2 regions of the Vibrio sp. nBUS_14 genome follow, and region 2 is predicted to be linked to the other one. Evidence: predicted binding sites of a transcription regulator. Region 2 holds the regulator's gene; the other holds the start of a gene.
The links. Region 2 encodes MetJ, which represses methionine synthesis genes. Its sites were predicted from a motif close to TTAGACNTNTANANGTCTAA; they were not measured.

Region 1: the regulator MetJ is predicted to act here: its motif matches at 1,477-1,496, upstream of metN (methionine ABC transporter ATP-binding protein MetN).

Annotation. Positions count from the first base shown of each region.
Region 1 covers NZ_CP179206.1:2,911,007-2,914,429, forward strand. Annotated here, with positions in the region: gene treR (trehalose operon repressor TreR) at 1-293, opposite strand, end outside; gene ACMAZD_RS13685 (MliC family protein) at 382-723, opposite strand; gene gmhB (D-glycero-beta-D-manno-heptose 1,7-bisphosphate 7-phosphatase) at 801-1,352, opposite strand; gene metN (methionine ABC transporter ATP-binding protein MetN) at 1,593-2,627, shown strand; gene ACMAZD_RS13700 (methionine ABC transporter permease) at 2,617-3,300, shown strand; gene ACMAZD_RS13705 (MetQ/NlpA family lipoprotein) at 3,368-3,423, shown strand, end outside.
Region 2 covers NZ_CP179206.1:3,431,721-3,435,143, forward strand. Annotated here, with positions in the region: gene ACMAZD_RS16200 (O-succinylhomoserine (thiol)-lyase) at 1-1,019, opposite strand, end outside; gene metJ (met regulon transcriptional regulator MetJ) at 1,228-1,548, shown strand; gene ACMAZD_RS16210 (malic enzyme-like NAD(P)-binding protein) at 1,734-3,023, opposite strand; gene rpmE (50S ribosomal protein L31) at 3,355-3,423, opposite strand, start outside.

The DNA of each region.
Region 1 (3,423 bases), 520 kb from region 2:
ATGATCACGACATCGTAATCCGCTCGATACAACTCAGCCAGCATGGTACTAACCGCTTTGTTTTCAGAGGGAGAGTCCAAACGAGAAATGATTACACCGATGACTTTTTGACTGCCACCACGCATCGACTGCGCAGACTTTGAAGGCGTATACCCAGATTCTTGAATTACTCTTTCCACCCTTTCACGGGTTTCAGGTTTCACTTTTGGATCATTGGTCAGAACGCGTGATACGGTTGACTTACCAACACCGGACAGCTTAGCAATATCGAGAATAGTGAGTTTTTTGCTCATAAAAAGTCTAACGTTAAAGGGGAGAGAAGAAAAAGTGAGGGCATAATCCCTCACTTAACTGTTTGTAAATCCTAGCAGTTACTATGACTTACTTTTGACAATTTCGATAGACGACACGGCCAAGTTCTAGACGTGCATTGTCACCTTTAGTACGTAAAGTGACGCTGTTAATCAGTTCAGAAGTTCCATTATCTAAGATGTATTTCGTTCCTGAACCTGCTGGAACTTGAGTCAGACGGTATTCATTCTCAGGGAGACGTAATACCGCTTTTTCATTATCAAGGTAAGCCACTTCAAACGAAACGTCAGACTCACATTGATAAGTCACGAATTGATTATCTGATGTTGCGCTCTCAGTCTCAGGAGCTGCTGATTTAGAGCACCCGACTAATGCAACTGAACATAGAGATGCTACTAACATACTTTTCATACTTCGTTCCTCATATTTATAGAGTGGGTAAATATAGTGAACAACACTCATTTGCATACTGAGCGATAGGTCTGTGTTTAGCCTTTCAAATATGCTGGTACATCTTCAATACTATCCAGCACGACACTGGCAAGTGCCTCACCCTTTTCAGTCACGGGTTTACCGGTTCTCACCAATACTCGAGTACCAACACCAGCAGCTTCTGCTGCCATCATGTCTTCGGCTTTATCGCCGATCATGACAGAGTTCGCCATATCAATTTTCAGAAAGTCACGAGCAGAAATGAACATGCCTGGTTTAGGCTTGCGACATTCACAATCTTGTTTGTAGTCGCCAATGCCGTGTTCAGGATGATGAGGACAGTAATAGATACCATCTAACTCAACGCCATTATCGACAAAGTTCCAATCCATCCACTGTGTCAAAGAAAGAAAACGATCTTCGCTAAACTTGCCACGAGCAATACCAGATTGGTTGGTCACTAGTACCAATAAATAGCCCATATCTTTAAACGCTTTCGCCGCTTCAAATACACCATCGATGTATTCAAAGTCATGCTCATCATGTACGTAGCCGTGATCAACGTTAATCACACCATCACGATCTAAAAAAACAGCCGGTTTAGACAAAATTCAGTTCTCTATCAACTCTCTATTAATCATTAATTATTACACGCTTTATTTGCTTCATCACTATCTATTTAGTTTAGCGTTCGTTAACGATTTGTTTCTACCTTAGCAACACAATCAACGTTTAGCCGTCTAGACGTAAAAATATCTATTGACTTAGATCATAGAACACCATAGCATCGTCTGTAAATCGAACGAGCTATCGATATATTATTCTGTTTTACCTGCACGAGTTTCCCTATGATTAAAGTGAATCAAGTCAACAAGGTTTTCTATCAAGGCACTAAAGAAATCAATGCCTTAATAGATATCAACCTCCACATTCCTCAAGGTCAAATCTTTGGAGTCATTGGCTCTTCAGGTGCAGGTAAAAGTACCCTAATCCGCTGTGTAAACATGTTGGAAGCCCCAACCTCAGGTGAAGTGATTGTTGACGGTATTGACCTAACAAAACTCAGCAAATCAGAACTCAGCGAAGCGCGTCGTAACATCGGCATGATCTTCCAACACTTTAACCTACTGTCTTCTCGTACTGTATTTAACAATGTAGCACTGCCTTTAGAGCTTGCGGGTAAAGATAAAGCGGTTATTGAGGCGAAAGTCAGTGAGCTACTTGACCTTGTAGGCCTATCAGACAAACGTGATACCTATCCTGCTAACCTAAGCGGCGGTCAAAAGCAGCGTGTTGCGATTGCTCGCGCACTGGCGTCTGACCCGAAAGTATTGTTGTGTGATGAAGCGACCAGTGCACTGGACCCTGCAACGACTCAATCTATTCTTGAGCTGCTGCGTGAAATCAACCGCAAGCTGAACATCACTATCCTACTTATTACTCATGAAATGGATGTAGTGAAAAGCATTTGTCACGAAGTGGCGATCATTGGCGGTGGTGAATTAGTAGAGAAAGGCACCGTCGGTGACATCTTTGCACACCCTAAGACAGAGCTGGCGCATCAATTTATTCGCTCAACCTTGGATCTGACCATTCCTGAAGATTACCAAGCACGCTTGCAAGAAACTCGCGTAAACAGTAGTTACCCGTTGGTACGTCTTGAGTTTACTGGCGCAACCGTTGATGCACCGCTAATGACGCAAATTGCACGTAAATTTAATATCGATGTCAGCATCTTAAGCTCAGATCTAGATTACGCAGGCGGTGTTAAGTTCGGCATGATGGTCGCAGAACTGTTCGGTAATGAAGCCGATGATAATGCTGCTATTCAATTCCTACGCGACAACAATGTAAAAGTAGAGGTGCTTGGTTATGTCCTTTAGTTTCAACGAGATTGCTGACTGGATCAGCCTTAACGGTAACCTTCTATTAGGCGCAACAGGCGAGACGCTTTACATGGTTGCCGTTGCGGGCATTGTTGGCTTTGCTGTCGGTATTCCATTAGGCGTGATTCTACACACGACTAAAAAAGGTGGTCTGTTAGAGAACACCAAGCTAAACAAAATTCTCGGTGCGATTGTCAACGTGGGTCGTTCAGTGCCTTTCTTAGTACTGATGGTTGCGATTATCCCACTAACTAAGATGCTGATTGGTACCTTCATTGGTACAACAGCAGCGATCGTGCCACTAACGATTGGCGCTATCCCATTCGTGGCTCGACTTATCGAAAGTGCGCTACTAGAAGTACCAACAGGTCTAGTAGAAGCGGCTCAATCAATGGGCGCGACACCAACACAAATTATCAATAAGGTTCTGCTTCCTGAAGCACTACCGACTATCATCAACTCAGTAACGATTACATTAGTAACGCTGGTGAGCTACTCAGCAATGGCAGGTACCGTAGGTGGTGGCGGCCTAGGTGATGTCGCTATTCGTTACGGATTCCACCGTTATGATGTGACTATCATGGCTGTGACGGTCGTGATGTTGATTGTGCTGGTACAAATTATTCAATCAATCGGTGATTCATTAGTTCGCCGCGTTGACCACAGATAAAAACTGACAGCGTTATGCATTAATAGCGAGCTATTGATCAATAAAGAGTTATTAAAAGGAGATTATTATGAAATTTAACCTTAAAGGTTTACTTACTATCGCAGCCGCGGCATCAGCGCTAGT
Region 2 (3,423 bases):
GACGCAGGGTGACAAATCAAGCTTTCAACACCACCCAGTGATTCAGCCAAAGAAAATAGCTCTAACTTATCGACAAAATATTTAAGTGCTTCAAAAGAGCCCGCAAACTCAAAGCTCAACATGGAGCCAAAGCCCAACTGCTGTTTCTTGGCAATCTCGTGACCTGGATGTTCAGGAAGGCTTGGGTGGTAAATCGTACCCACTAGAGCTTGTTGTTGCAGATCCGTCAGAATTTCACGTGAACTTTCTTCGTGAACACGCATACGCGCACCTAGCGTACGAATACCGCGGAGCGTCATGTAGCTATCAAATGGTGTGCCGGTTGCACCAATACAGTTGCCCCACCATGCTAGTTCTTCAGCGTGCTCTTCAGTTTTCGTCACAACAACGCCACCAATAACATCCGAGTGTCCGTTGATGTATTTAGTGGTTGAGTGAATAACAAAATCAGCCCCCAGCTCTAAAGGCTTTTGGAACACAGGCGTCAAAAACGTATTATCGACAGCAACCAGAGCACCCACTTCTTTCGCTTTGCGGCAAGTTTCTGCAATATCAACCACACGAACTAATGGATTCGATGGTGTTTCAATTAAGATCAACTTTGGCTTAAGCGCGATCGCGGCATCCAGCGCGGCTTGATCCGATTGATCAACAAAAAGAACTTTGAAGTCACCTTTAAGTGAGCGTGTATTAAACAGACGGTAAGTGCCTCCGTAGCAGTCGTGCGGTGCGATAATAAGATCATCGCCACCTAAGAAAGCGGAAACCCATACGTTAAGCGCCGAAGTACCACAGTTAGTAACAACCGCGCCTTTACCAGATTCAAGCTCAAACAGTGCCGTTTCTAATAAACCACGGTTTGGGTTACCGGAACGGGTATAGTCATACTTTGGCACTTCACCAAAAGCGGGAAATCCATAGTTAGTCGAAAGATAAATTGGTGGGACAACGGCATGGTGTTGCGTGTCTGACTCGATACCAGTACGTACTGCGATGGTTGCTGGCTTCCGGCTGCTCATAGGTGTTTCCTTACAAGTTTTACGTCTGAGAATCACAGCTGCTTGTCGGCATTTTTCGGCTGTGTTAGATATATGTTATTCACTTTACTTTCACAAAACCGAGACGTCAACACTTCTAGACGTCTATATGTCTTTGCTTATGGCAGTAAATCCCGCTAAAATCAGCACTATTAATTTATTCTAACAACTAAAGTGATGAAGGTACGCAATGGCCGACTGGAATGGTGAATACATAAGCCCATATGCTGAGCATGGAAAGAAAAGCGAACAAGTAAAGAAAATTACAGTTTCTATCCCTCTAAAAGTGTTAAAGGTTCTTACTGACGAGCGCACTCGCCGCCAGATTAATAACCTACGCCATGCAACAAACAGTGAGCTACTGTGCGAAGCCTTTCTACATGCGTACACAGGCCAACCACTACCAACGGATGAAGACCTTCGTAAAGACCGTCCAGACGATATTCCTACTGAAGTGAAAAAACTGATGACAGAGATGGGTATCGAATTCGAAGCGTTCGACGAAGAATAAAAACACCTCAGTCACTGCCTTCAATATTGATTCGCGATAACTGAACCCTATTTGTCACATCTACCACTACGCCCTCTATAACTGCGCAGTTAATAATAGACATAAAATAACCGACTCCTAATGGGTCGGTTTTTTATTATTCTTTTCACTCAATAGAGCAACCGCTATAAAGCTATAACAAACTATTAAGCCATATAGTTAGCAGGCATCTCAATACGAGCAACACCAGACTCAACCGCCGCTTGCGCAACTGCTTTTGCAACGCGAGAAAGTAGACGTGGATCCATTGGCTTAGGAATGATGTAACCTGTACCAAACTCCAATGCAGTCTCACCCGCAGCGGCTAATACTTCAGCTGGAACTTCTTCTTTTGCTAGTTCACGAATCGCTTTAACTGCCGCTAGCTTCATCTCGTCATTGATTTCGCTTGCACGCACATCGAGTGCACCACGGAAAATGAATGGAAAACAAAGTACGTTATTTACTTGGTTAGGGTAATCACTACGACCTGTACCCATAATAAGGTCAGAACGAACTTCGTGAGCAAGCTCAGGCTTGATCTCTGGATCTGGGTTTGAACATGCAAACACAACTGGCTTATCAGCCATCAGCGTTAGTGCTTCAGCTGGCAGCAAGTTAGGGCCAGATACGCCTAAAAACAGATCAGCGCCTTCAATAACATCTTCAAGTGTGCGCTTATCCGTGTTATTTGCGAACAACGCTTTGTACTCATTCAGATCTTCACGACGAGTATGAATTACACCTTTGCGGTCCAGCATGTAGATTTTCTCACGCTGAGCGCCACACTTAATCAGCAATTCCATACAAGCAACCGCTGCTGCGCCAGCACCCAAACAAACGATTTTACACTCTTCAAGTTTCTTACCTTGAAGCTCAATCGCGTTCAGCATACCTGCTGCCGTTACAATCGCAGTACCGTGTTGGTCATCGTGAAATACAGGCACATCACAACGCTCAATTAGACGACGTTCAATCTCGAAACAGTCTGGTGCTTTAATGTCTTCTAGGTTAATACCACCGAATGTATCTGCAATATTCGCAACCGTATCAACGAACTCATCGATTGTGCGGTGTTTTACTTCAATATCGATAGAATCTAAACCAGCAAAACGCTTAAACAGTAGCGCTTTACCTTCCATTACAGGTTTAGAAGCAATAGGACCAAGGTTACCTAGGCCAAGAATCGCAGTACCGTTAGAGATAACAGCAACCATGTTGCCTTTACCTGTGTACTTATAGACGTTATCAACGTTCTGTGCAATCTCGCGAACAGGTTCAGCCACGCCTGGGCTGTATGCAAGTGCTAGATCTTCTGCAGAGTTTGCAGGCTTCGTCAGTGCTACGGCAATTTTGCCTGGAATTGGGAACTCATGATAATCAAGAGCTTGCTGACGGAATCGTTCTTGAGGCGATAATTCTTGAGAGGATTGATCTTGGCGGCTGTCTTCAGACATAGGTGTAGGTTCCTAGGATATTATTATTTGGGGGATCATGTTCATGTTAATGGATGTACTTCAAAGTTCCTAGGTGGTTGGAGCCTCTGTCTCATTAAAAAACGAGATTTCACTACTAATAAGACCAGTGAGCAGTTGAAATTACTGTCGCTTGTTGAACTTTCGAGCGGATTTACAGGGAGGAACGTTTGAGGAAAATGATGGAGAAAAATTCAATTCGTTAGTTGACCGTCAAGATGAATTGATAGTTGCATCAAATTCACGGTTTTCTCAAATGACAGGCAACAAAAAAGGACACCGAAGTGTCCTTTTTATGTCTAAATAGCGAGAATTACTTCTTGCTAGAAAGAGCACCGAAACGCTTGTTGAAGCGATCAACACGGCCGCCCGTATCTACGAT